DNA from 2 places in the Microterricola viridarii genome. Region 2 is predicted to be linked to the other one. Evidence: predicted binding sites of a transcription regulator. Region 2 holds the regulator's gene; the other holds the start of a gene.
What was found. Region 2 encodes HrcA, which represses chaperone genes, less so after heat shock. Its sites were predicted from a motif close to TTNGCACTCGNNNNNNNCGAGTGCNAA; they were not measured.
Positions count from the first base shown of each region.

Region 1: the regulator HrcA is predicted to act here: its motif matches at 2,575-2,601, upstream of groES (co-chaperone GroES).

Region 1 covers NZ_LT629742.1:1,103,510-1,119,316, forward strand. The annotation lists gene tsaD (tRNA (adenosine(37)-N6)-threonylcarbamoyltransferase complex transferase subunit TsaD) at 1-434, shown strand, start outside; gene BLT62_RS18300 (DUF4190 domain-containing protein) at 608-1,138, shown strand; gene BLT62_RS05075 (class I SAM-dependent methyltransferase) at 1,245-2,447, opposite strand; gene groES (co-chaperone GroES) at 2,678-2,974, shown strand; gene rarD (EamA family transporter RarD) at 3,110-4,063, shown strand; gene BLT62_RS05090 (ABC transporter substrate-binding protein) at 4,252-5,562, shown strand; gene BLT62_RS05095 (ABC transporter ATP-binding protein) at 5,753-6,532, opposite strand; gene BLT62_RS05100 (ABC transporter ATP-binding protein) at 6,519-7,433, opposite strand; gene BLT62_RS05105 (branched-chain amino acid ABC transporter permease) at 7,423-8,403, opposite strand; gene BLT62_RS05110 (branched-chain amino acid ABC transporter permease) at 8,418-9,680, opposite strand; gene guaB (IMP dehydrogenase) at 9,991-11,493, shown strand; gene BLT62_RS05120 (class I SAM-dependent methyltransferase) at 11,664-12,470, opposite strand; gene BLT62_RS05125 (helix-turn-helix domain-containing protein) at 12,601-13,407, shown strand; gene BLT62_RS05130 (SDR family NAD(P)-dependent oxidoreductase) at 13,504-14,253, shown strand; gene BLT62_RS05135 (MalY/PatB family protein) at 14,260-15,411, opposite strand; gene BLT62_RS05140 (ABC-F family ATP-binding cassette domain-containing protein) at 15,567-15,807, shown strand, end outside.
Region 2 covers NZ_LT629742.1:2,514,648-2,530,454, reverse strand. The annotation lists gene BLT62_RS11595 (ComEC/Rec2 family competence protein) at 1-1,976, shown strand, start outside; gene holA (DNA polymerase III subunit delta) at 2,003-3,016, shown strand; gene rpsT (30S ribosomal protein S20) at 3,259-3,519, opposite strand; gene BLT62_RS11580 (alpha/beta fold hydrolase) at 3,641-4,396, opposite strand; gene BLT62_RS11575 (response regulator) at 4,393-5,037, opposite strand; gene BLT62_RS11570 (sensor histidine kinase) at 5,034-6,320, opposite strand; gene lepA (translation elongation factor 4) at 6,428-8,278, shown strand; gene BLT62_RS11560 (DUF1990 family protein) at 8,702-9,349, shown strand; gene hemW (radical SAM family heme chaperone HemW) at 9,356-10,585, shown strand; gene BLT62_RS11550 (histidine phosphatase family protein) at 10,714-11,526, shown strand; gene BLT62_RS11545 (DUF4870 domain-containing protein) at 11,624-12,010, opposite strand; gene BLT62_RS17995 (DUF4870 domain-containing protein) at 12,148-12,747, opposite strand; gene hrcA (heat-inducible transcriptional repressor HrcA) at 12,938-13,960, shown strand; gene dnaJ (molecular chaperone DnaJ) at 14,031-15,143, shown strand; gene BLT62_RS11525 (16S rRNA (uracil(1498)-N(3))-methyltransferase) at 15,149-15,807, shown strand, end outside.

The sequences.
Region 1 (15,807 bases), 1.4 Mb from region 2:
CCTTGCCCAAGGACATGGCCAAGCACCGCTACGACTTCAGCTTCTCCGGGCTGAAGACGGCCGTCGCGCGGTGGGTCGAGAAGGCCCAGGATGCCGGCGAGGAGGTGCCGGTGGCCGACGTCGCGGCCAGCTTCCGCGAGGCGGTCGTCGACGTGTTGCTCGGCAAGGCGATCGCCGCCTGCGCCGACTACGGCGTTCCCCGCTTGCTGCTCGGCGGCGGCGTCGTCGCCAACGCCCGGGTGCGCGAGCTCGCGGCGGAGCGGACGGCCGCGGCCGGCATCGAGCTGCGCATCCCGCCGCTCAGCCTGTGCACCGACAACGGTGCGATGATCGCCGCGCTCGGGGCACAGATGATCATGGCCGGCAATGAGCCGAGCTCGCTGGGCTTCGGCGCCGACTCCACACTGCCCGTCACCGAGATTCAGGTGCGCTGAGCGCCCTCCCTCTCGCTGGGAAGTCCACTCGTTCCGGAACCATCGGCGCTAGGATTGCGAGTGCATCGCCAGTTGTGCCCCGATTCCGACGGCTCCGCTGCCCGATGCGCGCAAGTTCCGCAGTGACCGTGAGGCTGCACGAGGCCCGCACTGTTGATCAGAAGGGCTCCATCATGACAGACCAGAATCAGCCTCCCGTCCCGCCGAACGAGCCGACCCCGCCCGTGAACCCCGAGTTCACCGCCCCAGAGGCCCCGGCCGCTCCGGTGACGCCTCCCGCCCCGCCCGCGCCCGCCTACGGCGCCCCGCAGGCCGCGCCCGCTCCCGCCTACGGCACCCCGCCGGCCCCGCCAGCGCCTCCCGCGTACGGCACCCCGGCCCCCGCCTACGGCGCACCGGCCTATGGCGCCCCCGCCAACTACGGCCAGCCCGGCCAGGCGCCGAAGACCAACACATTCGCGATCGTGTCGCTGGTGGCATCCGTCGTCGGATTCTTCACCGGCATCACGTTCCTGGTCGGCATCATCTTCGGCCACATCTCGCTCAGCCAGATCAAGAAGACCGGCGAGAACGGCCGCGGCATGGCGATCGCCGGCCTCGTGATCGGCTACATCGGCCTCGTGATCGGAATCATCCTGTTCATCGTGTTCGCGGTGCTCTTGGGGATCGTCGCGTCGAACCCGAACACGAACTTCAACTACTAGGAGCCGCGCTGCGCCGAGCCCCGTCGGGGGCCGCGCGGCGAGCCCGTCGAGACGGCCCTCTTCCCTCGTGGAAGAGGGCCGTTTGTGTGCGATCGCCGGGGGCGGCTCAGACGCGCTCGACCAGCAGCGTCACGTGCTTGCCGGCCGCACGGGTGAGCACGATCGTCGCGGAGGCGCTGCCCGTCAGCTTCAACCGGGTGCGCAGCGTCGCCGGGTCGATGTCGATGCCGCGCTTCTTGATCTCCAGGGTGCCGATTCCGCGGGCCGCGAGCGCCGCCTTGAGCTTCTTCTCGTCGTTCGGCAGCTGCTCCAGCACGCGGAAGCACGTCGCGAACGGCGTCTCGTGGGCGGCGTCCGCCGTGAGGTAGGCGATGCCCTCGCTCAGCATCCGGGCGTCGAGGGAGCGGGCCAGGTCGCCGATCAGGCGGGCGCGGATGACGGCACCGTCCGGCTCGTAGATGTAGGCGCCGAGCGCGCCGGCCTCCGCGTCTGCGCTGTCTGCGGCGGCGCTGAGCTCATGGCTGCCGGCCTTGCCGAGGAGGAGGGCGCTGCGCCGCACGCCGGGCCGGGCCAGCGCGCCGAACCACAGCCCCATCTCCACCAGCGCCCCGTCGACCGAGACCCACTGTGCCTCGGCGCCGGCGGGGATCAGCTCGCGGTCGAAGCCGGGGCCGAGCTTCACGCCGGTCGGCAGGCGATCGCCGAGCCCGAAGGCGAAGTCGAGCGAGGGGGTGTAGTCCTCCGGCCGGGTGAGCCTCGACGTGTTCGAGTGCCCGGAGCTGCGCCGGGCCGGGTCCAGGTAGACGCCGTCGGCCGGGCCGTCGGCGAGGCCGTCCAGGTCGATCTCCTCCGCGCGGGCGTGCAGCACGGTCGCGCGGGGGAACGGCGCCAGGTTGAAGGAGGCCAACGTCGCGGTCACCTCGTCGGCGTCGGCGGCGGTCACCCGCAGCTCGAGGGCGGCCATCGCGAGGGCGTCGCCGCCGATTCCGCAGCCGAGGTCAGCCACGTGCTGCACCCCGGCGGCGGCGAAACGGCCAGCGTGCAGGGCGGCGACGCGCAGCCGGGTCGCCTGTTCCAGCCCGGCTTCGGTGAAGAGCATGGTGTTGGCGAACTCGCCGAACTTGCCCGCCGCCTTGGCGCGGAGCCTCGCCTGGCTGAGCACGGCCGCGACGAGCTCTGGCGGGTGCCCCTCCTTGCGCAGCGCGGCGACGGTGCGCACGACGTCGGTGGACGAATCCCACTCCGGCAACGAGTCGAGCAGCCGAAGCCCTTCGGGGGAGAGGAGGGCGACGAGCTCACTGCGTTCCATACGGCCACGCTAACACCGCCGGGGCCGCGCAGGCCGCGCGGCGGCGGCCACACGGCGGTTGGCCGCGGCATCCGCCACCCGGCGCCTCACGCTGTTGGCGAACGCCGCCCGATTCGGGCCGACTTGTCTGGCACTCACGTTGCACGAGTGCCAGCCAGGGCCTAAACTCGACTTAGCACTCTCGGTGTGAGTGTGCTAATTCCTTAGTCTTTTCTAGAAAGAGGTCAACCGTGTCGGTCAGCATCAAGCCGCTCGAGGATCGCATTGTCATCAAGCAGGTCGAGGCCGAGCAGGTCACTGCGTCGGGCCTCGTCATCCCTGACACCGCCAAGGAGAAGCCCCAGGAGGGCGAGGTCGTGGCTGTGGGCCCCGGCCGCATCGATGACAACGGCAACCGCGTCCCGCTCGACGTCGCCGTCGGCGACAAGGTGCTCTACTCCAAGTACGGCGGAACCGAAGTGAAGTTCGGCGGCGAGGACTTCCTCGTGCTGTCGGCTCGCGACGTGCTCGCAGTGGTTGTGCGCTAAGCACCTCTCCCGCTGAAGCTCAGCGTTTTCTCGAAAGACCCGGATGGCCCAGCCGTCCGGGTCTTTTGTCGTCCGCGCTCCCATCTGGGCGCGGGTCGGCCCACTGCGCACTGTATGCAGGCGTAGACTCCCGAGGTGCCTGAATCCGTTGACCAGCAGACGACAGCCCCGGCGACGGATGCCGGCACCCGCCGAGCCGGCCTGATCTACGCGGTCTCCGCCTATGTGCTCTGGGGCTTCCTGCCCATCTACTTCATCGCCCTCGCGCCGACCGGCGCGTTCGAAGTGGTGGCCTGGCGGATCGTGTTCTCGCTCGTGTTCTGCGCGATCCTGCTCGCGATCACACGCCGCTACCGGCTCTTCCTCGCCCTGCTCAAGCGGCCGCGCATCGCCTTCACCATGGCGGCGGCCGGCGTGCTCATCTATGTCAACTGGCAGACCTACGTCTACGGCACCCTGAGCGGCCAGGTCGTCGAGGCCTCGCTGGGTTACTTCATCAACCCCATCGTCACCGTCTTCCTCGGCGTCTTCTTCCTGCGCGAGAAGCTGCGCCCGGCACAGTGGGCCGCAGTCGGGATCAGCCTCGTGGCCGTGCTGGTGCTGGCGATCAGTGCGGGCAGCATTCCCTGGATCGCGCTCACGCTCGCGTTCTCGTTCGGGTTCTACGGCTACATCAAGAAGCGGGTGGGCACCACGGTCGACGCCGTCGCCGGCCTGAGCATGGAGACGCTCTGGCTGCTGCCGGTCGCCGTCATCCAGCTCCTCGTGGTCGGGGCGACCACCGGCATCACGTTCGGCACGGTCAGCGCCGTGCACACGCTGCTGCTGATCGGCACCGGCGTGATCACCGCCATCCCGCTGCTGTTCTTCGCGGCGGCATCTCGGCGCCTTCCCCTGGTCGTGCTCGGCTTCATCCAGTACTTCGCGCCCATCATCCAGTTCCTCGTCGGCGTGCTGATCTTGAACGAGGCCATGTCGACCGCGCGCTGGGTCGGATTCTCCCTGGTCTGGCTGGCCCTGGTGATCCTTGCGGTGGATGCCGCCCTCGGCACCCGCAACGGCCGGCGCAGCATTCCCGAACTCGTCTGAGCGGGCCGCCGCGCGGCGTGAACCTGCGCCGGGGCAGTGGGCGGCGCGCCCGGAGGATGTAACGATTTGACACGGGACGCAACGTTGTGGCCACAAAAACCTTGTTTCGGCGTGCGGCGGACAATACTGTGACTCAACGGCAGTCGTCCGAACTGCCTCACCAGTGTTTGATCGAGCCAAGGAGCACCATGAGTGTAATAGTGAAGGCCTCGGCTTCGCGCTCTGTCCGGGCCATGCTGAGCGGAGTCGCCCTCATCGGCGTCAGCGCACTTGTTCTCACCGGATGCAGCAGCGGAGCCTCCCCGGAGGCGACCACGTCGCCCTCTGAAACGGCGACCGCCGATGCAGGCAGCGCGCTGCCCATCGAGGCGGGCGACCGCGACCTGTCGATGAAGGTCGGCCAGCTGGCCCCGCAGAGCGGTTCGCTCGCGTTCCTCGGCCCGCCCCAGATCGCGGCGGCGAAGCTCGCCGTCGAGGACATCAACGCCGCCGACCTCGGCATCCAGCTCGAGCTGATCGTGCGCGACGAGGGTGACACCAGCGTCGACGTCGTGACCACCTCGGTCACCGACCTGCTCTCGCAGGGCGTCTCGGCGATCTCCGGTGCCGCGGCATCCGCTCAGACCCGCAACATCTACGAGCAGGTCACCAGTGCCGGTGTCGTGCTGATGTCGCCGTCCAACACGGGCCTCGACCTCTCCAACATCGCCGACAACGGGCTGTACTGGCGCACGGCGCCCTCCGATGTGCTGCAGGGCGAGGTGCTCGGCAACCTCATCGCAGAGGACGGCAACAGCACCCTCGGCATCATCTACCAGAACGACGCATACGGCACCGGCCTCGCCGAGACCACGAAGACCAACTTCGAGGCCGGCGGAGGAACCGTTGTCGCCGAGTCCAGCTTCAACACGGGTGACACCAACTTCACGACGCAGATCGCCGACGTGACGGCGCAGAACCCGGATGCGATCGCCCTGATCACCTTCGACCAGAGCAAGATCATCATCCCCGAGCTGGTCGGTTCCGGTTTCCCCGGTGACAAGCTGTACCTCGTCGACGGCAACCTCGTCGACTACAGCGCCGACTTCGCCCCCGGCCTCATCGCCGGATCGAAGGGCACCAAGCCGGGCCTTGACCTCACCAAGCTCGGTGACTTCACGGACCGCCTGCTCACCGTCGACCCGACGCTGACCGACTTCACCTACGCGCCCGAGTCGTACGACAACATCGTGCTCTTCGCGCTGGCCGCCTATGCAGCCAACGACACCTCGGGCCAGTCGATCGCCGACTACCTGCGCCAGGTGTCCGGCGGCGACGGCGACGGCGAGAAGGTCACCACCTTCGAGGAGGGCGTCGCCCTGCTCAAGGAGGGCAAGCAGATCGACTACGACGGTTTCTCCGGCCCGATCACCTTCGACGAGAACGGTGACCCGACCGAGGCGACCATCGGCATCTACCAGTACGACGCCACGAACGTGCCGTCTGAGCGCCTGAACTAGTCGCTTCAGCTCGTAGCGGAGGGCCCCGGCTTCGGCCGGGGCCCTCTCTGCGTCGCGCGACGGATGACGGCGCTGTCTCAGCGCCGACTGCGCCACTTCGTGGGGCTCCGCGCCACATCAGGTGGCGCAGAGGCGCACCACGTGGCGCAGAGCGGCCGGCCGGGGAAACCCCGGTCGGCCGAGTGCGGCGCTACTCGTCGTCTTGGCCGAGGGTGCCGAGGTAGAGGCCGATCACCTTCGGGTCGTTCAGCAGCTCGCGGCCGGTGCCCGTGTAGGCGTCGTGGCCCTGGTCCAGCACGTAGCCGCGGTCGCAGATCTGCAGGCAGCGGCGGGCATTCTGCTCCACCATGATCGTGGTGACGCCCGCCTTGTTGATCTCCTTGACGCGGAGGAAGGCCTCGTCCTGCCGCACGGGGGAGAGGCCGGCGCTCGGCTCGTCGAGCAGCAGCACGTGCGGGCCCATCATCAGCGCGCGCGACATGGCCACCATCTGGCGCTCGCCGCCGGAGAGCGATCCGGCGCGCTGCGTGAGCCGCTTGCCGAGCTCGGGGAAGATCGCCGTGACGAACTCCAGCCGCTCGGCCAGGCCCTTCGGCTTCTGGTAGATGCCCATCTCCAGGTTCTCCTGGATGGTCAGCGTCGGGAACACGTTGTTCGTCTGCGGCACGAAGCCGACGCCCTTGCCGACCAGCTTGTTCGCCTTGAGGTTGGTGATCTCCTCGCCGTGCAGGTAGATGCCGCCGCCGCGCACCTTGACCAGGCCGAAGATCGACTTGAGCAGGGTGGACTTGCCCGCGCCGTTCGGGCCGATGATGCCGATCAGCTCACCCTGCCTGGCCATGAGGGAGCAGTCGGTGAGGATGTTGATGCCGGGCAGGTAGCCCGCCGTGATGGAGCGCACGTCGACGACGGCCTCGCCGACGGGGGCGGATGCCGGGGCGGCAGAGGTGCCGGGGCTACTTGTCGTCATCGAGGAGCTCCTTCATCGCTTCGACGTTGTCGGCGTCGCTGCTGCCGAGGTCGCTGTCATGGTGTTGGCCGAGGTAGGCGTCGATCACCGCCGGGTTCTGCATGACGGTGTGCGGATCGCCCTCGGCGACGACGCGGCCCTCGGCCATGACGATCACCCAGTCGGCGATGTGCCGCACCATGTGCATGTCGTGCTCGACGAAGAGCACCGTCATCCCCTGCTCCTTCAACCCCAGGATGTGGTCGAGCAGCGACTGGGTGAGCGCCGGGTTCACGCCGGCCATCGGCTCGTCCAGCATCACCAGGGTGGGTTCGCTCATCAGCGCCCTGGCCATCTCGAGAAGCTTCCGCTGGCCGCCGGAGAGGCTGGCCGCGTAGTCGTTGCGCTTGGCGTCCAGCTTGAACCGGGTGAGCAGCTCCACCGCCCGCGCCTCGATCTCCTGGTCCTGCTTGCGCCAGAGGACGGGCAGCAGGGCGCGGAACATGTTCTCGCCGGTCTGGCCGGTCGCGCCGAGCTTCATGTTGTCCATCACGCTCAGCAGCGCGAGCGACTTGGTCAGCTGGAAGGTGCGGATGAGGCCCATCCTGGCCACCCGGTAGGCGGGCACGTGCGCGAGCGAGGTGCCGTCGAACGTCCAGCTGCCGGCATCCGGCTTGTCGAAGCCGGTGAGCAGGTTGAAGAACGTCGTCTTGCCCGCGCCGTTCGGCCCGATCAGCGCGGTGATGGCGCCACGGGGGATCTCGACGTGATCGACGTCGACCGCGGTCAGGCCGCCGAAGGTGCGGCGCACGCCATCGGCGACGAGGATCGGGTCGTTCTTCTTGCAGCCGGGGGCGGCGTCGCCGACGTGCAGGTCGATGGACTTGACCGGCTTCGAACTGGGGGTCGCGTTACTTGACAAAAGCCAGCTCCTTCTTGTTGCCGAGCAAGCCCTGGGGCCTGAATATCACGATCAGCATGATGGCCACGCCGACCAGGATGAAGCGCAGCTGCCCGCCCTGCACCTGGGTGATGTCCAGCCAGCCGACTTCGACAGCCCGGGCGACGAAGCCGGAGAAGAACGAGAGCAGCACCCAGAACAGCATCGAGCCGACCACGGGGCCGAGGATCGTCGCCGCCCCGCCGAGCAGCAGGATCGCGTAGATGAAGAAGGTGAGCGACGTCGCGTAGTGGGCGGGGATCACCGCGCGCGGCATGATGAAGATCATGCCGGCGAGGGTGCCGAACACACCACCCAGAATGAGGCTCTGCATCTTGTAGGAGTACACGTTCTTGCCGAGAGCGCGCACAGCATCCTCGTCTTCACGGATGCCCTTCAGCACGCGCCCCCACGGGCTGCGCATGAGCGACCAGGTGAACAGGCAGGCCAGGGCGACGACCGTCCAGGAGACGATGATCACCCACCAGTCGTTGGCGCTGTGCTGCCAGGGCCCGAAGCCGGCGGTGCCCTCGAAGTGCAGCGGGTTCAGTGCACGGAAGCCGTCCTTGTACTCGCTGAGGCCGTTGGCCGAGCCGGTGACGGCCACGAAGGTGTTCGTCGTGAACAGCAGTCGCACGATCTCCGCCGCCGCGATGGTGACGATGGCCAGGTAGTCGGCCCGCAACCGGAGCGTCGGCACGCCGAGTATCAGGGCGAAGATGACGGATGCCCCGATGCCCACCAGCACGGCGCCCCAGACGGGGAACCCGAAGGTGAGGATTGAGATGGCGTAGCCGTAGGCGCCGAGGGCCATGAAGCCGGCCTGACCGAAGTTCAACAGGCCGGTGTAGCCGAAGTGGATGGCGAGGCCGAGCGCGGCGAGCGCGTAGGCGGCGGTGGTCGGGCTGATCAGCTCGACGGCCGCGTTCGAAAAGATTTGTCCCCAGTCGATCATTGCGTCGCCTCCTATCCGATTCTCTCTTTGCGGCCCAGGATTCCCTGCGGCCGGACCAGCAGCACGACGATGAGCACGACGAGCGCCCCGACGAACTTCATGTCAGGGGGGAGGACGAGGGTGGAGAGCTCGACGAACAGGCCGACGATGATCGAGCCGACGAGGGCGCCGAACGCGGTGCCGAGCCCGCCGAGCACCACGGCGGCAAAGACGAGCAACAGGATCTGGAAGCCCATGTCCCAGCTGACGCCGGGGCGGAAGTACGCCCAGAGGATGCCGCTCAGGCCGGCCAGTGCCGCGCCGATGACCCAGACGACGCGGATGACGAAGTCGACGTCGATGCCGCTGGCCGAGGCCAGGCTCGGGTTGTCCGAGACGGCGCGGGTCGCCTTGCCGATGCGGGTGCGCAGCAGGAAGTAGGCGACGCCCAGCAGCACCACGACGCTGATGGCCATGCTGGTGAGGTCGATCCAGGACAGCGACAGCGGCCCGAGCTGCAGCTTGGCCGGTGAGGCCCCCGGCAGCTGCCTCGTGGCCCCGCCGACGTAGAACTGGTAGGTGTAGCGCATCGCCAGGGCGAGGCCAATGCTGACGATCATGAGCTGGATGACGCCGACACCGCGTTTGCGCAGCGGCTTCCAGAGCGCGGCATCCAATGTCCAGCCGAGCGCGGCGCTCAGGACGAGGGCGATCAGGATGGCGAGCCACACCGGCAGTGCGAGGTTCACCGCGAAGACCAGCGTCATGAGCGCGCCGAAGGTGATCAACTCCGAGTGGGCGAAGTTGCTGAGGCCCGTCGTGCCGTAGATGAGCGAGAGCCCGATCGCGGCCAGGGCCAGCAGCAACCCGAAGTTGAGGCCGTTCGCCACCCGGTTGATGAGCTGGTCGAAGAAGGAGACCGTGACCCGGGTGCCCTCGCCGAGGAAGAAGTTGACCGATTTCGTCTTAGTCAGGCCGAACTCGGCCGTCATCGTGTTCCCGCCCTTGGTGACGACGACGCCCTCCGGCAGGGTGTCCTCGTCCAGGGTCACCGTGTAGCTGGCCTTCTCGGGGACGCCGACCCGCCACTTGCCGTCTGCACCCGTCTTCACCTCGGTGTCGGTGCCCGGCCCCGTGACGGTGATGAGTACGCCGTCGAGCGGCTCCCCGTTGAAGGTGACGTTGCCCGCGAGCACGTAGTCGTACTTGTCGACGTCGACGTCGTCGGCGTGGGCGGGGGAGGCACCGCCGGCGAACAGCGCAACGGTGAGCGCGACGAGGAGCATCACCGCCATCGCTACCGCACGTATGGGGGACCTCTTGTGAGCCGATTCAGTGGGATTCACTGCACCTCCATGGGGGCGCCGACGAGCAAACTCGCCCGGCTCCGGGCCTCTGCCGCCGACAACACCGTCAGCGGTAGTGCTGATTATGTCCTAACTGCCCCCTCTCGTCGCGCATTCGGCATGCGATTGTGATCTGCGGAATTCTCTCCCAGCAATCTCGCTTAACATTGATGGATGCGAGAGCCACGAGTTCTCCGCATTCGACGCGTCAGGCATTCGCCTGCGCCACCCACATATTTCCTAGACGCAAAGGGGAGAGATGGATCAGGCAGATCCGTTCGGATTCATTGGACTTACCTACGACGACGTTCTGCTGCTCCCCGGTCATACGGATGTGATCCCGAGTGAGGCCGACACCACGTCCCGGCTGACTCGGCGCATCAACGTGTCCACGCCGCTGCTCTCGGCAGCGATGGACACCGTGACGGAGACGCGCATGGCCGTCGCCATGGCCAGGCAGGGCGGCATCGGCATCCTGCACCGCAACCTCTCGATCGCGGACCAGGCCGACATGGTCGACCGGGTCAAGCGCAGCGAGTCCGGCATGGTCTCAAACCCCGTCACAACGACGCCGGACGCGACCGTGGCCGACGTCGACGCCGTGTGCGCGACCTACCGGGTGAGCGGTCTGCCGGTCGTGGACGCCGAGGGCAAGCTCGTCGGCATCATCTCGAACCGTGACATGCGCTTCGTCCCGGATGCCGCCAAGTCCAGCACCACGGTGGCCGAGGTCATGACCAAGATGCCGCTGATCACCGGGCGCGTCGGAATGGACCCCGACGAGGCGCTCGCGATCTTCGCCAAGCACAAGGTCGAGAAGCTGCCCCTCGTCGACGCAGAGGGACACCTCACCGGACTCATCACCGTGAAGGACTTCGACAAGTCCGAGCAGTACCCGAATGCCACGAAGGACGCCGAGGGCCGCCTGCGGGTCGGTGCTGCGATCGGCTTCTTCGGCGATGCCTGGGAGCGCGCGGAGGCCCTGCGCGATGCAGGGGTCGACGTGATCGTCGTGGACACGGCCAACGGCCACTCTGCGGGAGTCATCGAGATGGTGCGGCGGATCAAGTCAGACCCCACGTTCGAGCACATCGACGTGATCGGCGGCCAGGCGGCCACCCGCGAAGGCGCGCAGGCGCTCATCGACGCGGGGGTCGATGCGGTCAAGGTCGGGGTTGGACCCGGTTCGATCTGCACCACCCGCATCGTCGCCGGTGTCGGCGTGCCGCAGATCACAGCGATCTACGAGTCGTACCTCGCGGCGCGAGAGGCGGGCGTGCCGATCATCGCCGACGGCGGCCTGCAGTACTCGGGCGACATCGCGAAGGCGCTGGTGGCCGGTGCCGACACCGTCATGATCGGTTCGCTGCTCGCGGGCACCGACGAGTCGCCAGGCGACGTGGTGTTCCAGGGTGGCAAGCAGTTCAAGCTGTACCGTGGCATGGGCTCCCTCGGCGCCATGCAGACGCGGGGCAAGAACACCTCGTACTCGAAGGACCGCTATTTCCAGGCGGATGTTCCGAGCGACGACAAGCTGATCCCCGAGGGCATCGAGGGCCAGGTTGCGTACCGCGGTTCCGTCGCGGCCGTCACGCACCAGCTCATCGGCGGCCTGCGTCAGTCGATGTTCTACGTCGGTGGCCGCACGATCGAGGAGCTCAAGGCGAAGGGCAAGTTCGTGCGCATCACGGCTGCAGGCCTCAAGGAATCGCACCCGCACGACGTGCAGATCGTCGTCGAGGCGCCGAACTATAAGCGCTAGAGGTCAGCGCGACGCGCTTCCTCTAGCAAGGCGGCAGCCGTAGCCCGCAGACGCGCCAGCGTCGAGGGCGTGCCGCGGCAGCCTCGCAACGCAACAATTCGCGTGTCCACCTCGGCAGGCAACTGATGGCCCGTCTCCTCACCGGAGGCGGGCCTTCTGCGTCCGTGCGCTCAGCCGCCGGCTGGGCCCACGCGGTAGATGATCTCGCCGTGGAGGATGGAGATCCACCCGTCTTCGTCGGTGGCCCATTCCCGCCATGCGTCGCTGATCTGCTGGAGGTCAGCCGGTGTCGCCAGGTTGGAGTCGGTGAGTTGCCGTGCGATCGCGGAGTTCAGGATGCGGTCGGCCCACATTCCTCCCCACCAGGCGCGCTCGGCCGGGGAGGCGTAGCACCACGTGCTTGACGTGGCGGTGACCTCGTCGAGACCGGCGGCGTGTGCCCAGGAAAGCAGCCGGCGTCCGGCGTCCGGTTCGCCGCCATTGGCGCGTGACACGGTGCGGTAGAGGTCGAGCCAGGTATCCAGTGCCGGGAGCTCTGGCCACCAGCTGAAGCCGGCGTAGTCGCTGTCGCGCACCGCCACGATGCCGCCGGGCTTGGTCACCCGGACCATCTCGCGCAACGCTTTCACAGGGTCGGCGACGTGCTGCAGCACCTGATGCGCGTGTACGACGTCGAAGGTGTCATCGTCAAAGTCGAGGGCGTGGACGTCGGCAACCCGGAACTCAACGTTCGCCACGCCGTGTTCGGCGATCGTCTGCCGTGTGAGCTCGAGCTCATCGGCGCCAATCTCGGTAGCCGTGATCTCCCCGACGAACCCGGCAAGGTCCGCCGTTATCGTGCCCGCCCCGGCGCCGACGTCAAGCAGGTGGTCGGTGGGTTTCAGCAGCGGGAGCAAGTATGCCGCCGAGTTGGCCGCCGTCCGCCAGCGGTGTGACCGCAGAACGGACTCGTGATAACCGTGCGTGTAGATCGCCATCGAAAACTCCCTCAACTCGTTGGACGTGCGCTGTACCCAGCTTCCCGACCGAGCGCCCGAGGCAGAAGGCCGTAATCTTCCTAGGAGTGCCGCACCCCGTCAGCCGCACCAGAATCCGAGGAGGTGGAGCGTGCCGAATGAGCTTGGCGGGTTTCTACGCGCGCGGCGAGCGGACACTGGCCTCGAGCCTCTGACGCACAGCAGCGCGAACCGTCGACGGGTGGCGGGACTGCGCCGTGAAGAAGTTGCGGCTGCCTCCGGGATCAGCGTCGACTACTACACCCGCCTCGAGCAAGGTCGCGAGGCCCATCCCAGCGACGCGGTGCTGGACGCCATCGCCCGCGTGCTCCGCCTCAGCGTCGATGCCACGGAACATCTCTACCGCCTCCGCTCGTCGGCCCCGTCGGCCCCGTCGTCTCGAGGCGCTCGCGGCGACGATCTCGAACTCGCCCAACGCCTGGCAGCGCTGGTTGAAGCCGTCCGACCGAACCCCGCGTACGCGCTCGACCGGCTCAGCAACATGGTCGCGGCGAACAGCGAAGGGCTGGCGCTCTACGACGGCTTCGCACTTCTCCCTCCCGGGGAGAGGAACACGTGTCGCTACCTCATGACAGACAACCGGGCGCGAGAGATCTTCGTCGAATGGGAGGAGATCGCCCGCGGTGCCGTAGCCCACCTCCGCGCCGCAAACGCCGAGAACCTTCTCGACGCCGACCTGCAGACGCTTGTTTCCGAGTTGCGCGAGCGCAGCACCCTGTTCAACAGGTGGTGGGACGAGCACCTCGTCGAGCGCCGGCGCGCCTCGATCAAACACCTGCGCGCGCAGGATGGAGGAATCACCGCTCACCGCTACGAGGTGTTGCACCTTCCCGATGAAAAGGTTCGCGTCACCATCTGGCTCCCAGAAACCTCACGGATCGCCGAACCCGGAGAATGAGGAATCGACGCCCGTCCGTCCTCCTCGCGGAGGGTGGCCCGGCGGTGTTGAACCAGCGCTGTTCAGCAGGCAGAGTTCAACCGGCACACTAGAGACATGAGTCGTTCAGCCATTGTCGTGACAGGAGGAACCCGCGGAATCGGTGCGGCGATCGCACGGGAGTTGGCGGCCTCCGGGCACGGCCTCGTTCTCGGCTATCGCAGCAATGCGGATGCCGCGACGGCGCTGCAGGCGGAGCTGCGCGCCGGCGGCGCCGGGTGCGAGATCGTGCAGGCCGATGTGACCAGGGAGGCCGACATCGAGCGGCTGTTCGCCGTGGCGGTGGAGCGCTTCGGCCGGGTCGGCGGCCTCGTCAACAACGCCGGGGCCACGATGCACATCGGGCCGCTGGCCGACACCGCGGCCGAGACGGTGCGGGCGGTGATCGACGTCAACCTCACGGCGGCCGTGCTCTGCGCGCGCGAGGCGGTGCGGGTGATGTCGACCCGCTTCGGCGGGGATGGCGGCGTGATCGTCAACATCTCCTCCGGGGCGGCGACGCTCGGCTCTCCGGGCGAGTACGTGCACTACGCCGCGGCGAAGGCCGGCCTCGACGCGCTGACGCTCGGCCTGGCCAAGGAAGTCGGCCCGGAGGGCATCCGCGTCGTCGGCGTCGCGCCGGGCACGATCCGCACCGACATCCACGCGGATGCCGGCGATGCGGGGCGCCCGGATCGCGTCGCCTCCCGGGTGCCGCTCGGTCGTGCCGGCGAGGTCGAGGACGTCGCACCGCTGGTCGCCTGGCTGTTCGGGCCGGGGGCCGGCTTCATCACGGGCACGACGATCCGGGTGGCCGGCGGCGCCTAGCCGCGCCTAACGCGCCGCTGCGATGCGCGCAACGGCCTCCCTCAGCACCTCAGGCGAGCACGCGAAGTTCAGTCGGGCGTGCCCGCGCCCCACCTCGGCGCCGAAGCTGATGCCGGGGGTGAGCGCGACCTTGGCCACCTCGAGTGCGCGGCCGGCCGGGTCGTCGCCCCAGCCGAGGCTGGAGAGGTCGAGCCAGGCCAGGAAGGTGGCATCCGGGAGGCGGTAGCGGGTGCCGGGCAGCTGCTCCTCGAGCAGGCTCCGCAGCAGCCGGCGGTTCTCATCGAGGGTGCCGCGCACGCCGTCCAGCCACGCGTCGCCGTCGCGGAACGCCGCGATGGAGGCGATCTGCCCGAAGATGCTGGTGCGCCACTCCACCTCGTAGGGCATGGCCGCGCGCAGGGCGTCGCCGCGGGCGCTCGCCGTGACGATGAGCGCGCACTTCAGCCCGGCCAGGTTGAATGCCTTGCTGGCGCTGGTGATCGCGACGCCGTGCTCGCGAGCGGCATCCGACACGCTGAGGAACGGCACGTACTGCGCCTCGCCCAGCGTGAGGGCGCCGTGGATCTCGTCGCTGACGATCGTCGCGTTGTGCCGCGCGGCGATCTCCGCGAGCTCCCGCAGCGTCTCGGCCGAGTGGCAGAGCCCGACCGGATTGTGCGGGTTGCAGAGCACCATGGCGCGGGCGCCGTCGGCGAAGGCCTGCTCGATGGCGGGCAGGTCGAGCGCCCAGCCGTCCTCGATGCCGCCGGCCAGCGGCACTTCGACGATGCGGGCACCGGCCTCCGGCGCCAGGTCGAAGAACGGCGGGTAGATCGGGGGAGTGATGATGACCCCGTCACCGGGCTTCACCGCCTGGCGGAGCGCCTCGACGATGCCCATCGACACGTCGGCGGTGCTGCTGACGCGGGCGGGGTCGACGGCCCAGCCCAGGCGTCGGGCGGCGAAGCCGGCGAAGGCCTCGGCCTGCGGCAGGCTGCTGGCGGCATAGCCGGTGTCCGAGCGGCGCACCGCGTCGTGCAGGGCGGCCGCGATCGGCTCGGCCAGCGGGAAGTCCATCTCGGCGACGGGCAGCGGCAGCACGTCGGCGGGGAAGTGCGCCCACTTCGCGCTGGTGCGGGTGCGCAGGCGGTCCAGGGATTCGGCGGCGACATTCGACATGCCCTCAGCATGGCCCGCGGATGCCGCGGGCGCCAGAGGCCGGCGCCGGCACGCGCTGCGCGGGACGCGGCTGGCGCGCGGCGGGCGCAACCCATATGCTGGTCGGCTGCCCTCCCGGTGGCGCCGCGCACACGGCCACCGAACTGGAGTCACCCATGGGCTACATCGACGTCAACGGCGTCTCATTCTCGCTGCCGGACGGCCGCCCGCTGCTGGCCGACCTCGCGTTCCGCGTGGGCGAGGGCACCACGACCGCGCTGATCGGCGCGAACGGGGCGGGCAAGTCCACGCTGCTGCGCATCATCCGCGGCGAGCTGCGTCCCGACGAGGGCAGCATCGCCATCGACGGCGGGCTCGGCGTGATGGACCAGTTCATCGGCCACGGGGCGCTGTCGA
Region 2 (15,807 bases):
CGCAGGAGAGTCGCGCGGGGCCGATCAGCCGGCTTGCCGTCCCGGTGCGGGCGTTCGCCGAGCCGCCCGCCGGAACCGCCGCCCTCGAGATCGGCACCCGGGTGTCGCTCACCGCCCGCCTCGTGCTGAACGGTACCGGCGAGCCGGACGCCTTCCGCGCCTACGGCACCGGGCCGCTCACACTCGACGCGACGCCGCCCTGGTACCTGGCGTGGGCGGCCGAGCTGCGTGCCGAATTCCGAGAGGCGGCGGCTCGTCTACCGGGGGAGGGCAGTCGCCTGCTGCCCGGCCTCGCCATCGGCGACACCAGCGCGGTCGACGAGGACCTCGACCAGGCGATGAAGACCAGCTCGCTCAGTCACCTCACAGCTGTTTCTGGCGCGAACTGTGTTGTCGTGGTCGCCGCGATCATGCTGCTGGGCGCAGCGCTGCGACTCCGCCGCGCCGCGCGCGTCGCCCTCGCCCTGCTGGTACTGCTGGCGTTCACGGTGCTCGTCACGCCGGAGCCCAGCGTGCTGCGGGCCGGCCTGATGGCATTGATCGTGCTGATCGGGCTGGCGTCCGGCCGACCGGGCGGCGGGGTGCCGGCCCTCGGCCTGGCCACGCTCGTGCTGCTCGCACTCGACCCGTGGTTGGCGTCCAGCTTCGGCTTCGCGCTCTCCGCGTCGGCGACCGCCGGGCTGCTGCTGCTGACCGCACCGCTGGCAACTGCACTCGGACGGTGGATGCCGCGCACGCTTGCCCTCGCACTGGCCCTCCCGCTCGCCGCCCAACTGGCCTGCCAACCTGTGCTCATCCTGCTGACACCGACGGTGTCGCTGCTCGGGGTGCCGGCCAACCTCCTGGCCGGGCCGGCGGCGCCCGCGGCCACCCTGCTCGGGCTCATCGGCTGCCTGCTGTTGCCCTGGCTGCCCTCGCTCGGCTTCGCCGTCATCCAGATCGCCTGGCTGCCCGCGGCCTGGATCGCGGGCGTCGCGCACACGGTCGCGGGGCTCCCCGGAGCCCGCACCCCCTGGCTGGACGGCCTGCTCGGCGCTCTGCTGCTGGCCGGTGCCAGTGCCCTCGCGCTCTGGCTGCTGCTGCGCGGCTCCGGCCGCCGGCGACGAATGCGCACCGTTCCTGCGACGCTCGCCGCGGCCGCACTTGTCGCCGGGGTCGGCGCGTACGGCGGGGCGCTGCTCGGTACCGGCGTGGTGCGCGACTGGAGCCGCCCGGCCGACTGGCAGATCGCGCTCTGCGACGTCGGCCAGGGCGATGCGGTGCTCCTCCGTGACGGCGGACAGACCGCGCTCATCGACACCGGCCCGGAGCCGGCCCCGCTCGGCGCCTGCCTCGACAGCCTCGGGATAGACCGCATCGACCTGCTCGTGCTCACCCACTACGACCTCGACCACGTCGGCGGCCTCGACGCGCTCACCGGCATGGTCGACACCGCGCTCGTGGGGCCGTCGAGCGGCCCCCGCGACGAGCGCCTGCTCGCCCCGCTGCAGCAAGACGGGGTGCCCATGCGAGTGGCGATCCGCGGCCAACACGGCACTCTCGGGAAACTGGAGTGGCGGGTGCTCTGGCCGGCCACGGATGACGGCCCGCTCAGCACCGGCAACCCGGGCAGTGTCGTTTTGGCCGTCGAGGGCGCCGGCATCCGCTCGCTCTTCCTCGGCGACCTCGGCGCCGAGTCGGAGGCGGCACTGCAGCGCCTGGAGCCTCTCGGCCGGGTGGATGTCGTCAAGGTTGCGCACCACGGCTCCTCCGACCAGGACCCGGCGCTGTATCGGACGCTCACTGCCCGCGTCGGACTGATCGGGGTCGGCGCCGACAACGGCTACGGGCACCCGACATCCGCCCTGCTCGAGATGTTGGAGGGGAGCGGCACGCGGGCGTTCCGCAGCGATCTGCACGGCCTGGTGTTGGTGGCGCCTCGCCCGGCCGGCGGCGTGGACGCGCTGCGGGTGTGGAGCGCGCGCCGTGGCGACTAACCTTGAAGCTGAAGAGAGGGAGGCGCGTGGCTACTCGCACGACACAGGCACGAGGCAAGAGCACCGTGGCCATTCCGCAGCTCGCATGGAACCAGGTTCGACCCGCCCCGGTCGTGTTGGTCTCCGGCACCGAGGGCTTCCTCGCCGACCGAGCGATCCGCCGGCTGCGAGACTTCCTCAAGGGCGAAGACCCGAGCATGGAGGTCGTCGACCTCGACGCCGACAGCTACGCGGCGGGGGAGCTGCTCACCGTGGCGAGCCCCTCGCTGTTCATGGAACCGCGCTTCATCCGCGTCAACTCCGTCGAGAAGTGCACCGACGCCTTCATCACCGAGACCCTGTCCTACCTCGAGGACCCGGCCGAGAACACCTACCTGGTGCTGCGCCACAACGGCGGCGTGCGCGGCAAGAAGCTGCTCGACGCGCTGCGCGGCGGCCTCGGCGGCGGCATCGAGGTCGTCTGCGCCGAGCTCAAGAAGGACGCAGAGAAGTACGACTTCGCGGTCAACGAGTTCAAGGCCGGCGCGCGCCGGATCACCCCGGGTGCGCTGCGCGCCCTGGTCGGCGCATTCAGCGACGACCTCGCCGAGCTGGCATCCGCCTGCCAGCAGCTCATGGACGACACCTCGAACGAGATCAACGAATCGACCGTCGAGCGCTACTACGGCGGGCGCGTCGAGAGCAACGCCTTCAAGGTCGCGGATGCCGCCCTCGCCGGCCGCCGCGGCGACGCCCTCGTCTCGCTGCGCCACGCGCTCGACTCCGGCGCCGACCCGGTACCGATCGTCGCCGCCTTCGCGATGAAGGTGCGCACCATGGCCAAGGTCGCCGGCAATCGCGCCAGCGCCGCCGAGCTCGGCATGGCGCCCTGGATGCTCAACCGCGCCCGCAAAGACCTGGCCGGCTGGAACGAGGACGGCCTGGCCCGCGCCATCGAGGCCCTCGCCGAGGCCGACGCCGGCGTCAAGGGCGCCTCGCGCGACCCCGTCTACGCGATCGAGCGGCTGATCGGCGTCATCGCCGCCCGCGGCCGGCTCTAGCCCGCGCGAACGGGCACCCGGCTCGCGGCCCTCGCGAACGCACATTCGGCTCGCGGCCCTCGAAATGTCTCGCGGCCCCCGACATAACGAGGGCCGCGAGACATTTCGAGGGCCGCGAGCCGGTTGGATGCCGGATGCCGGATGCCGGATGCCGCGGGCCGCGGGCTGCGGCGAACTCGCCCCGCACACACAGAACGGGCCCCGTCCGAAGACGGGGCCCGTTCTGAAACAGAATGTGAAGCTTAGAGAGCTGCAACCTGCTTGGCGATGGCCGACTTGCGGTTCGCAGCCTGGTTCTTGTGCAGAACACCCTTGCTTACAGCCTTGTCGAGTGTCTTGCCTGCGGTGCGCAGGGCCGACTCGGCAACAGCCTTGTCGCCGCCGGCGATCGCGGTGCGGGTCGCGCGGATTGCGGTCTTGACCTGGCTCTTGACGGCCTTGTTGCGCTCCTGGGCCTTCTTGTTGGTGCCGATGCGCTTGATCTGCGACTTGATGTTTGCCACGTTCAGTACGTCCTTGCTTAGATGTGTATTCGGATTGTGCCGCTTGACGGTAGAGGGGCGTCTCGCGGCAATCGTGTGAAGTGGTGGGATACACACGGAAGCCAACAGGAAACTTTACCAGTTATTCGGCCGGGTCGACAATCGTCCGGATCTCGCCGCCCGGTTCGGTGTCCACGGCGGCGGCGACGCGGCGCAGGATCGCCGTGAACTCGCGGGGTCGCACGAGGCTGGCGAGGTGTGTGGCCCGGGGGATCAGCACGTGCTCGGTGCGTGGGTTCGCCCGCACGAAGCGGGCCTCGTCGAGCCGGAAGTGGTCGAGGCTGCCGTTCACGATCCAGACCGGGCCGGGGTAGGCGGCGAGCCCGGCCAGCGGGTCGAGCGACCCGGCGGCGCGCAGCCCGGCATCCATCACGTCCAGGGCGATGCCGCCGGCGCCGAGGTCGGCGGCCGCCTGCCGGCCGACCGCCATCCGGGCCATGCCGTTGTTCAGGGCCAGCCCCTTGTCGGGCAGGCGCCTGATCGCGCCGGCCAGGGCGCGGTAGCCGGCGAGGCCGGGCCCGCGCGGCAGGGTGGAGCAGCTGGCGGCGATCAGCCCGGCGACGCCCTGCGGATGCCGCGCCGCGTACTCGATCGAGAAGTAGCCGCCGAGCGAGAGCCCGACCAGCAGCACCCGCCCTCCGAGCCGCTGCACCCCGGCGTCGATCGCCTCCAGCGCGGCCTCCACCGTGAACGGCTCGCCGATGCGCGCGCCGTGGCCGGGAAGGTCGATGGCGAGCGCCGGCCGGCCGTCGGCGGCGAGGTCCTCCAACTGCACCCGCCACATGCTGGCGGAGGTGCGGATGCCGTGCACCAGCAGCACGGGCAGTGGCGCGCTCATGACCGGCTGCGGATCAAGCCGGAGGCCTGGGCGGCCGCGACGGCGGCGGTGCGCGAGGAGACCCCGAGCTTCGTGAAGATGTGCACGAGGTGCGACTTGACCGTCGCCTCGCTGAGGAAGAGCGCCTTGCCGATGTCGCGGTTGCTCTGCCCCTCGGCGACGAGCCCGAGCACCTCCGCCTCGCGCAGGGTGAGCGGGGAACCTACGGCATCCGCCCGGCTCTGCATCAGCATCTCGATGGCGGGGGAGATGGCGCTCTCGCCGGCCGCGGCGAGGCGCACGGCGGCTATCAGCTCGGTCGGCGGGGCGTCCTTCAGCAGGTAGCCGCTGGCCCCGGCCTCGACGGCGCCGAGGATGTCGGCGTCGGTGTCGTAGTTGGTGAGCACGAGCACGCGCGGGGCCCCGGCCACGGCCCGGATCTGCCGGGTGGCATCGGCGCCCTGCATGCTGCCTTCGGCGCCGGAGGAGCCGAACTGGAGGTCCATCAGCACGATGTCGAACTCGTGCTCGGCGCAAAGCTCGACGGCGCGCTCGGCGGTCGCCGCCTCGGCGAGCACCAGAATGTCGTCCTCGGAGGAGAACAACGCCCGGAGTCCGGCACGCACGACCGGGTGATCGTCGGCGAGCAGCATCCTGATCATGGGGTGACCTCCTTGTTCGCGGCGGGGGCGGGCTGGGCGGCTTCGAGGGGCAGCGAGACGGCGATCGCCGTTCCGGATCCGGGGGCCGTCTCGACGCTCAGCCGCCCGCCGAGCCGTTCGACGCGCTGCTGGATGGTGGCGAGCCCGAACGACTCGCCGAGGTGTGCCGCCGTGCGGGCGGCATCCGGCTCAAAGCCGACGCCGTCGTCGACGATGTCGAGGGTGAGCTCGTCGTCCATGAAGCTCAGCGTCACCGCGGCGCGCTGGGCCTCGGAGTGCTGCAGCACATTGGCCAGCGAGCCCTGCGCGATGCGCAACAGCGTCGTCTCGTGCACCATGGGCAGCTCCCGCGGCTCGCCGCTGAGCTGGAAGCTGACGAGCGTCGGCGAATCCGGGCGGGTGGATGCCGATTGGGCGCTGATCGAGGCGGCGAGCCGCTCCAGGGCGGCCGGCAGGGACTGCTCGTCCAGTGCGGGGGCGCGCAGCTCGCGGATGAACCGGCGGGTCTCGGCCAAGCCGTCCGCCGCGGTGTGGCGCGCCTGCTGAACGTGCTCGAGCGCGTCCGGGTCGGTGATGCCGCGCTCCGCGGCGTGCAGCAGCAGCTGGATGCTGGACAGGCCCTGGGCGACGGTGTCGTGGATCTCCCCGGCCAGGCGCTGCCGCTCGGCGAGGGTGCCCGCCTCCCGCGCGGTCGCCGCCAGGCGCTCCCTGGTTGCGAGCAGGTCGTCGATGAGCATCTTGCGCTCCGCCGACTCCCGGTAGAGCGCCCGGTAGGCGAGGCCGAGCACGACGGCGGCGGCCGCGCCGATGAACGGGCCGATGAAGATGGTCGGGCTCCAGCCGAGGTCCATGCCGAGCACGAAGATCGACATCAGCATCGTCACCGCCACGATGGGCACGCTCCAGCGCGGCGGGAACAGGTGCAGCGCGATGAAGAACAACGCGAAGACGATGTAGGCCGCCTCCGAGGCGAGCAGTGTCAGAACCAGCCAGACGAGCACGAGCGCGGCGAACCAGACCGCCTGCACCCAGCGCGGCATCGCGTGCCGGGCGAAGAAGAGGCCGAGCGCGTAGACGACGAGCAGCAGCACGCACAGGCCGATGACCAGCCGGGGCATCGGCCAGGTGCCGAGCATGGCGCGCACGGCGACGAAGGCGGTGAGGCCGATCATCAAGGCATGCAGGCTGAACTGCATGGCCACGAACACGGGGGTCAGCGCCGAGTGGGCGGCGCTCGGCGCGCTCTCGTCGGTCGACGGGTTCTGCTGCGTGGTGCTTGTCATCGGCGCCAGCCTAGTCAGGGTGCCGGAGTCGCGGCATCCGTCGAAAGATCCACACAATTTACAAGGAGTCCACCGAACGGCGCCGGACATGGGAGAATGGCCACACAATGTCACCACGAGCTTTGATGGCCCTCGAGCCCGCGTCCACAGACCCCGCGTTCATCCGCAATTTTTGCATCATTGCGCACATCGACCACGGCAAGTCGACCCTTGCCGACCGCATGCTGCAGATGACGGGGGTGGTCAGCGACCGAGACATGCGCGCCCAGTACCTCGACCGCATGGACATCGAGCGCGAGCGCGGCATCACCATCAAGAGCCAGGCCGTGCGGATGCCGTGGGCACTCGGCACGCAGAGCTACGCGCTGAACATGATCGACACTCCCGGCCACGTCGACTTCAGCTACGAGGTCTCCCGGTCGCTCGCCGCCTGTGAGGGCGCCGTGCTGCTCGTCGACGCCGCGCAGGGCATCGAGGCCCAGACGCTCGCGAACCTCTACCTCGCCCTCGAGAACGACCTGACGATCATCCCGGTGCTCAACAAGATCGACCTCCCCGCGGCCGACCCGGACAAGTACGCGAAGGAGCTCGCCAGCCTCATCGGCGGCGACCCCGACGACGTGCTGCGGGTCTCCGGGAAGACCGGCCTCGGCGTCGAGGACCTCCTCGACCGGGTCACCGAGCGCATCCCCGCGCCGCAGGGCGACCCGAACGCCCCAGCCCGCGCCATGATCTTCGACTCCGTCTACGACAGCTACCGCGGCGTCGTCACCTACGTGCGCATGATCGACGGCCAGCTGAAGCCGCGCGAGCGCATCCAGATGATGTCGACCCGCGCCACCCACGAGATCCTCGAGATCGGCGTCAGCTCGCCGGAGCCGACCCCGAGCAAGGGCCTCGCCGTCGGTGAGGTCGGCTACCTGATCACCGGCGTGAAAGACGTGCGCCAGTCCAAGGTCGGCGACACCGTCACGACGGCGGCGAAGCCCGCCACCGAGGCGCTGCCCGGTTACACCGAGCCGCTGCCGATGGTCTTCTCCGGCCTGTACCCGATCGACGGCTCCGACTACCCGATCCTCCGCGAGGCCCTCGACAAGCTGAAGCTCTCGGATGCCGCGCTCGTCTACGAGCCCGAGGCCTCCGTCGCCCTCGGCTTCGGCTTCCGCTGTGGCTTCCTCGGCCTGCTGCACCTCGAGATCATCACCGAGCGCCTCGAGCGCGAGTTCGGCCTCGACCTCATCGCCACGGCCCCGTCCGTGATCTACGAGGTCACCACCGAGGACAAGAAGACCGTCACCGTCACGAACCCGAGCGAGTTCCCGGCCGGCAAGATCTCGGCCGTGAGCGAGCCCGTCGTCAAGGCGGCGATCCTCGCCCCCAAGGACTATGTCGGCGTCATCATGGAGCTCTGCCAGAGCCGCCGTGGCGTGCTGCTCGGCATGGACTACCTCGGTGAGGACCGCGTCGAGATCCGCTACACGATGCCGCTCGGCGAGATCGTCTTCGACTTCTTCGACAACCTCAAGTCGAAGACCGCCGGCTACGCCTCGCTCGACTACGAGCCAGCCGGCGAGCAGACCGCCGACCTGGTCAAGGTCGACATCCTGCTGCAGGGCGAGCAGGTGGACGCGTTCAGCGCGATCGTGCACCGCGACAAGGCCTACGCCTACGGCGTGCTGATGACCACGCGCCTGCGCGAGCTGATCCCGCGCCAGCAGTTCGAGGTTCCGATCCAGGCCGCCATCGGCGCCCGCATCATCGCCCGCGAGTCGATCCGCGCGATCCGCAAGGACGTTCTCGCCAAGTGCTACGGCGGTGACATCAGCCGCAAGCGCAAGCTCCTCGAGAAGCAGAAGGAGGGCAAGAAGCGCATGAAGATGGTCGGCCGCGTCGAGGTTCCCCAGGAGGCGTTCGTCGCAGCGCTCACGGGCGACGTCGAGAAGAAGGACAAGAAGTAGCTCCCCGCTGATCGCGGAGAACACGAAAACGCCCCCGGCCGTGGCCGGGGGCGTTTTCGCGTGTGCACGCTAGCGGCGCGTCGTCCTCAACGTCGTGACGAGGGCAACGATCGAGACGATGAGGGCAGCGACTGCGACGACGACGGTGACGATTTCCATGGGTGCTCCTTGGTTCAGTTGCCCGGCGTGCCGGGCGCGTCCTTCCACCGTATCGGGTCGCCGCCCGTTGGCTCGAGGGAGCGCCAGCGACCGAAGCCAACACGCTGCGCGCGGTCCCCACTGGTCGGGGCAGCGGATGGCGGGGCGGCCGTGTCCGGTTGGCTTCGGGGGCTGCGCTGCCCCTTTGGCGCCGCGCGGGGGAGCCCGCTGCCAGAATCGTCGCCTACTCTGTATGAGGGGTTTTCGAGAAAGAAGTGTTCACGCGTGCGTCGTTCCACATTCACCGACCAGCCGGTCAGCTATGGCGCGATCGGTGGAACCATGGCGCCCGATCTGATGAGCTACCCGCCAGCCGGCTACCGCCCGGCCGAGCACAGCACGCAGCTCGGCAGCGGCGCCGAGCGCTTCGCGACGGCATCCGCCAGCCTGATGACGTGGGGCGTGCAGCGCGGCAGCGGCATCGAGGTGACCGACACCCAGCAGGGCACGGGCGAGCGCTACCAGGGCCTGATGTTCGACGCAGAGGGTGCGCCGCTCGCTGAGCAGCCGCAGCGCCAGAGCGAGGAGCGCTTCGGCCCCGACGGCACCCCGTACATCACCGCCGGGATGACCGCGATGCTGCACATCACCGCGTGGCGGATGACGGTCACCGCACCGGTGCGCGTCGTGCTGGTCATCGACGAGCCCGCTCAGGTCGGCTTCGCCTACGGCACCATGCCCGGGCACCCGGAGAGCGGCGAGATCCTGTTCGTGGTCGAGCACCGCGACGACGACTCCGTCTGGCTGGTGATCCGCAGCTTCTCGCAGCCCAGCTCAGCGCGGTGGAAGCTCGTGCGGCCGCTGATGCGCCTGCAGGAGCGCTCGTACACCCGTCGCTACCTGCGGGCCCTGCACCCCGCGGCATCCGCGTAGCCCACGATGGCCAGCGCCCTGCCCCTCGGTGACCCTGCCCCGAGTGATGGACTCCTGCCCGCGACTGCCGCCGATGGCGCGCACGATCGCGCCTTCAGCGTCTACCTGCACGTGCCCTTCTGCCGGGTGCGCTGCGGCTACTGCGACTTCAACACGTACACCGCCACCGAGCTGCGCGGCGCCAAGCAGAGCGACTACGCCAGCCAGGCCGTGCTCGAGATCGAGCACAGCGCCCGCATCCTGGAGAGCTCCGGCGTTCCCGCCCGGCCCGCGGCCACCGTCTTCTTCGGCGGCGGCACGCCCACGCTGCTGCCGGCCGCCGACCTGGTCGCGATGCTCGACGCCGTGCGCACGGCGCACGCCCTCGCGCCGGGCGCCGAGATCACCACGGAGGCGAACCCCGACTCCGTCGACCGCGACTACCTGCAGACGTTGCGGGATGCCGGCTTCACCCGCGTCTCGTTCGGCATGCAGTCCGCCGTCCCGCACGTGCTCGCAACACTCGAGCGCACCCACGATCCGGCCCGCGTGCCGCTCGTCGTGCAGTGGGCGCGCGAGGTCGGGCTCGACGTCAGCGTCGACCTGATCTACGGCACGCCGGGAGAGTCGATCGACGACTGGCGGGCGAGCCTCGAGCACGCCATCGCACAGCAGCCGGACCACATCAGCGCCTACTCCCTGATCGTCGAGGACGGCACCAAGCTGGCCAGGCAGATCAAGCGCGGCGAGGTCGCCCAGCCCGACGAAGACCTCCAGGCCGACATGTACGAGCTGGCCGATGAGCTGCTCGCGGCCGCCGGCTACGACTGGTACGAGGTCAGCAACTGGGCGCGCGGCACCGAGCACCGCTCAGAGCACAACCTCGCCTACTGGCGCAGCAACGACTGGTGGGGCATCGGCCCCGGTGCGCACAGCCACGTCGGCGGCGTGCGCTGGTGGAACGTCAAGCACCCCTCCGCCTACGCCGATCGGGTGCTGGCCGGGCACTCGCCGGCCGCCGGGCGCGAGAGCCTCTCGCCCGAGGTGCGCGAGTTCGAGCGGGTGCTGCTGCTGGCCCGCATCCGCGAGGGAATCCCCGTGTCCTCGCTCGCGCCGGCCGGCCGCCTCGCCGTGGCCGGCTTGATCGCCGACGAGCTCATCGACGCGCGCGCCGCCTTCGCCGGGAGGGTCGAGCTGACCCTGCGCGGCCGCTTGCTGGCGGATGCCGTCGTGCGCCGCCTGCTCGAAGACGACTAGCGGCGAAACCCTCTCTAGACGGCGAGGCGGCGCGCCGCTAGTATCCAGCCAAGAAGTTACCGAATGGCATTCGGTTTTCGAGTTCACCCTGCTCAGAAGTCTCCGTCTCTTCGAAAGGTTCCCAGACAATGTCGTCTCGTCGTACCCTCCGCATCGCGGTCGCCGGCATCGCCGCCGCCGCGCTCTTCTCGCTCGCCGCCCTCTCCACCCCCGCCCTCGCCGCAAACTCCAACGGTGCCAGCTCTTCCGCCCAGTCGGTCAAGGCCGCCCCCGGCAAGAACGCCGAGGTCACGATCTACCTCACCCGCCACGGCGAGACCTGGCTCAACACCACCCATCGGATGCAGGGCTGGTCCGACTCACCGCTGACCGAGAGCGGGGAGCTCGACGCCCAGCACCTCGGTGCCGGCCTGGCCGAGGCGGGCGTCAAGTTCAAGTCGGCGTACTCCGCCGACATGGTGCGCCACTACGAGACGATCTCGCTCGCGCTCGATGAGCTCAAGTACAAGGGAGCGCCCGTGCGTGACAAGGGCCTGCGCGAGGTGGCCTTCGGCAAGTTCGAGGGCGAGACGCAGGCTGCGACGTTCAAGGCGGTCACGCCGTACCTCACGGGCGGCGACATGAACGCCTTCCTCAACGCGATCGTCACGGCCAACGAGGGCAGCGGTCTGACCGCGGAGACGGTCGACCAGCTCACCGCTCGGGCGATGGCCTCGCTGAACGCGATCGCCGCCGCGCAGGCGAAGCAGGGCGGCGGCAACGTGCTCGTCGTCTCCAGCGGCATCACCATCGTCGCGGTGCTCGACGCGATGGGTGCAGACACCAGCTCGCTCACCGAGGGCATCGACAACGCCGCGGTGAGCGAGCTCCGCTACAAGAACGGCGTCTGGACCGTGGTGACGATGAACGACTCGAGCTACGTCGAGTCCGGCGCCAACTGATCCGCGTTCCTCACGCGCAGCGTTCCCCAGACAGAGAATGCGCCTTCGCCGACCGGGCGAAGGCGCATTCTCGTTTGTTGCGGCGGGGTAGTGCCGCCTAGTTGACGAACTTGATCGTCAGCGGGTAGCTGTACACCTCGCCCTGGTTCGCCTTGACGCCGGCGATGATGCTGAACACGATGTTCACGATGCCGACGATGGGCAGCAGGAACCAGCCGATGACCACGATGATCAGCAGCGAGCTCACGATCGCGTAGATGATCATCGAGATCTGGAAGTTCAGGGCCGCCGCTGTGTTCGCGCGAACGAACGGGCCGCGGTCGCGCAAGACGAGGAACCCGACGAGAGCGGGAATCACGGGCAGGCTGACCATCCACAGCAGGCCGCCGAGGTGGACCAGTGTCGCCCAGAGCTTCTCATCGGCCGGGCTCAGCTGCGTCGGGCCCTGGTAGGGAGTGGCGGGGGGAGGCGGTGCGGCGGACATTTTGTCTCCAGAGTGTCGAGCGCGCGGCGTGGCGTTCGGGCCGTGCTCGCGCGCGGGTCAGTGCGGGATTGCGCTGTAACGCGGTCCCACTTTGGCACAGGCGGCGCGCCGAGCGCAGCAGGGCGGGCCGAAAAGGGCTACTTGATCAGGCGGATGGCGAACGGGTATCGGTAGCCGCGGCCGTCCTTGACCTGTGCAAAGGCGATGATCGAGAAGATGACGCCGACGAGCCAGATCAGCCAGGACAGGCTGTACAGGAAGCTGAGCAGGCCGAACGACGCGATCGACAACACCGAGACGATGATGAACAGGGCGACCTGGGCCATCAGCAGGGTGAGCTGAAAGTTCAGCGCCTCCTTCGCCTCGGTGTTGGTGAAGCGCCCGCGATCCCTGAAGACCAGCCAGATGATCAGCGAGGGCAGGAAGCTGAGGATGCCGCCCAGGTGGGCGAATGAGGCCCACTGGATGTCGGCGGTCGGGCTGAGCGGGGGCGGCGGCGCCGTGTTCGCGTACGGGTTCGCCGGCGGGCTGGGCGGGCCGGGCGGACCCGGCGGCGCAGGCGGCGGGGCGCTGGCATACGGGTTCTGCTGCGGCGCGGCCGCGGCGGGCGGCGCGGGAGGGGGTGCGGCGCTGGAGTAGGGGTTCTCCGGAGCCGGCGGCGGCGTCGGGGGAGTCGGCGGCGTCGGCGGCTGCTGAGTCGGGTCGGAGGGGGGCGTTGGTGCGGCGGGGTCAGTCATGATCGGCCCTTTCCATTCACGGGTGCCGGCGGGCGCGCACTGCGCCCACCCATAAGCTAGCGCCGCCCCTGCCGTGCGGCAACGCTCATTGCCAGCCAGTGCGCGATATGATTAGCACTCAGGAGTAGTGAGTGCCAGCAGCCCGCACGGGCGAACGCCGGCGCCCTCTGGCACAGTGGAGGCGGTGCACATGGTTTCGGAACGGAGCCTCGAAGTCCTGCGCGTCATCGTGCAGGACTACGTGTCGTCGCGCGAACCCGTCGGCTCCAAGTCGATTGTCGAGCGGCACTCCTTCGGCGTGTCCGCCGCCACCATCCGCAACGACATGGCGCAGCTGGAGGAAGAGGAGCTGATCACAGCCCCGCACACCTCCTCCGGGCGCATCCCCACCGACAAGGGCTACCGGCTCTTCGTCGACCAGCTCAGCGACCTGCGCCCGCTCAGCGGCGCCCAGCGGCACGCCATCGAGACCTTCCTCGGCCAATCCGCCGACCTCGACGAGGTGCTCGCCCGCACCGTGCGCCTGCTCTCCCAACTCACCCACCAGGTCGCCCTGGTGCAGTACCCCTCCCTCAGCCGGGCCACCGTCAAGCACGTCGAGCTGGTGCGCCTGAGCGACAACCGCCTGCTCTCGGTGCTGATCACGGACACCGGCCGCGTCGAGCAACGCGTCGTCGACACCGTCGGCGGCGTCAGCGACGAGCACGTCGCGGGCCTCCGGGTCAGCGTCAACGAGACGCTGGCCGGCCTCGGCATGACGGATGCCGCGACCGCAGCGGCCGGCCTGGCCGCCGTCGCCCCGCCGCAGCTGGCCGGACTGGCCGCCGTGGTCGCCGACACGCTCGTGGAGCAGGTGCTCGCCAACCGCGCCGACAAGCTGGTGATGGCGGGTGCGGCCAACCTGGTGCGCACGGAGGAGGACTTCACGGGGAGCATCTTCCCCGTGCTCGAGGCCATCGAGGAGCAGGTGGTGCTGTTGCGCCTGCTCGGCGAGATGGCCGTGGACCAACACGGCGTCTCGGCGAGCATCGGCCGGGAGAATGCCTCCTTCGGGCTCGGCGAGACCTCGGTTCTCAGCAGCAGCTACCACTCGGCCGGTTCCGAACTGGCCAGGGTCGGCGTGCTCGGCCCGCTGCGGATGGATTACTCCAACAACATGGCCGCCGTTCGCGCGGTCGCTCGGTACTTGTCCAGGCTCTTGGGCGAAAACTAGTCAGACGAATCGCCTCGACATTGTGCACGTGTGAGCACCGTGCGCTCGAGGCCGGAAAGGAACGGCCGGAGTGGCTGACCACTACGAAGTATTGGGCGTCTCGCGTGAGGCGACCACCGACGAGATCAAGAAGGCGTACCGCCGGCTTGCGCGCGAGCTGCACCCGGATGTGAACCCGAGCTCCGAGGCCTCGGAGCGGTTCAAGGAGGTGACCCACGCCTACGACGTGCTGAGCGACGCCAAGCAGCGCCAGAACTACGACATGGGCGGCCAGGGCGGCTTCGGCGGCGGCGGTGGCGACTTCGGCGGCTTCGGCGACATCTTCGAGACCTTCTTCGGCGGGGGAGGCGGTGGCGGCGGACGCCGCGGCCCGCGCTCCCGCCGTGAGCGCGGCCAGGACGCCCTGCTCCGGGTCGAGCTCGACCTCGACGAGATCATCTTCGGCACGCACCGCGAGATCGAGGTCGACACGGCCGTGCTCTGCGAGACCTGTGAGGGCTCCTGCTGCGCCCCGGGCACCAGCCCGGTCACCTGCGACATCTGCCACGGAACCGGCAGCATCCAGCGCGCGGTCCGCTCGCTGCTCGGCAACGTGATGACCTCCAGCCCCTGCGGCAGCTGCCGCGGCTACGGCACCATCATCGCCACGCCCTGCCTCACCTGCTCTGGCCAGGGCCGCGTGCGGGCCCGTCGCACCGTGCCCGTCGACATCCCCGCCGGCGTCGACACCGGCGTGCGCCTGCAGATGCCCGGCAGCGGAGAGGTCGGCCCGGCCGGCGGCCCGAACGGCGATCTGTACCTCGAGATGAAGGTGCGCCACCACGACGTGTTCAGCCGCGACGGCGACGACCTCCTGGCCACCCTCGAGGTGGCCATGACCGACGCCATCCTCGGCACCAGCACCGTGCTGCACGCCCTCGACGGCGACGTGGAGATCGAGCTGAAGCCCGGCACGCAGAGCGCGGAGGTCATCACGATCAAGGACCGCGGCATCGGCAAGCTGCGCGGCACCGGCCGCGGCGACCTCCGCATCGGCATCCAGGTGGTCACCCCGAACAAGCTCAGCGGCAAGGAGCGGGACCTGATCGAGCAGTTCGCCAAGATGCACAAGCACCCGGCGCCCGCGCTCAGCCAGTTCCACCAGGGCTTCTTCTCCAAGCTGCGCGACAAGTTCGTGGGCTAGGCCCGATGAGCTCTCTGTTCCTGCGGGAGGACCTCGACCCGGCCGCGGTGGCCGCTTCCGGCATCGCCAGCGTCACCGGCGCAGAGGCCAAGCACGCCGTGACGGTCAACCGCACGCGCCTCGGCGAGCGGGTCTCCATCGGCAACGGCCGGGGGCTCATCGTCACCGGCCCCGTCGTCACGGCGGATGCCGGCGAGCTCGCCATCCAGGCCGAGCTGGTCGAGAACGTGCAGCCGGCCACCCCGCGGCTCGTGCTCGTGCAGGCCCTCGCCAAGGGCGGGCGCGACGAGATGGCGGTGCAGGCCTCCACCGAGCTGGGCGTGGACGCCGTCATCCCGTGGAGCGCCGCCCGCTCCGTCTCCCGCTGGGAGGGCGCCAAGGTCGCCAAGGGGCAGGAACGCTGGGCGAGCATCGTGCGCGAGGCGAGCAAGCAGTCGATCCGCGCCTGGCTGCCCGACGTGACGGCGCTGTTCTCCACCAAGGACCTGGAGCGGCTCGCCGCGACGAGCAGGATGCTGGTGCTGGAGCCGACGGCGGAGCTCGCGCTGACGGAGTGGACCGCCGCAGAGCTCGGCCGCGCCGGGCACGGCGCCGGGCACAAGTCCGAGCTCGACATCGTGCTCGTGGTCGGCCCGGAGGGCGGCATCGCCCCGAACGAGCTGGA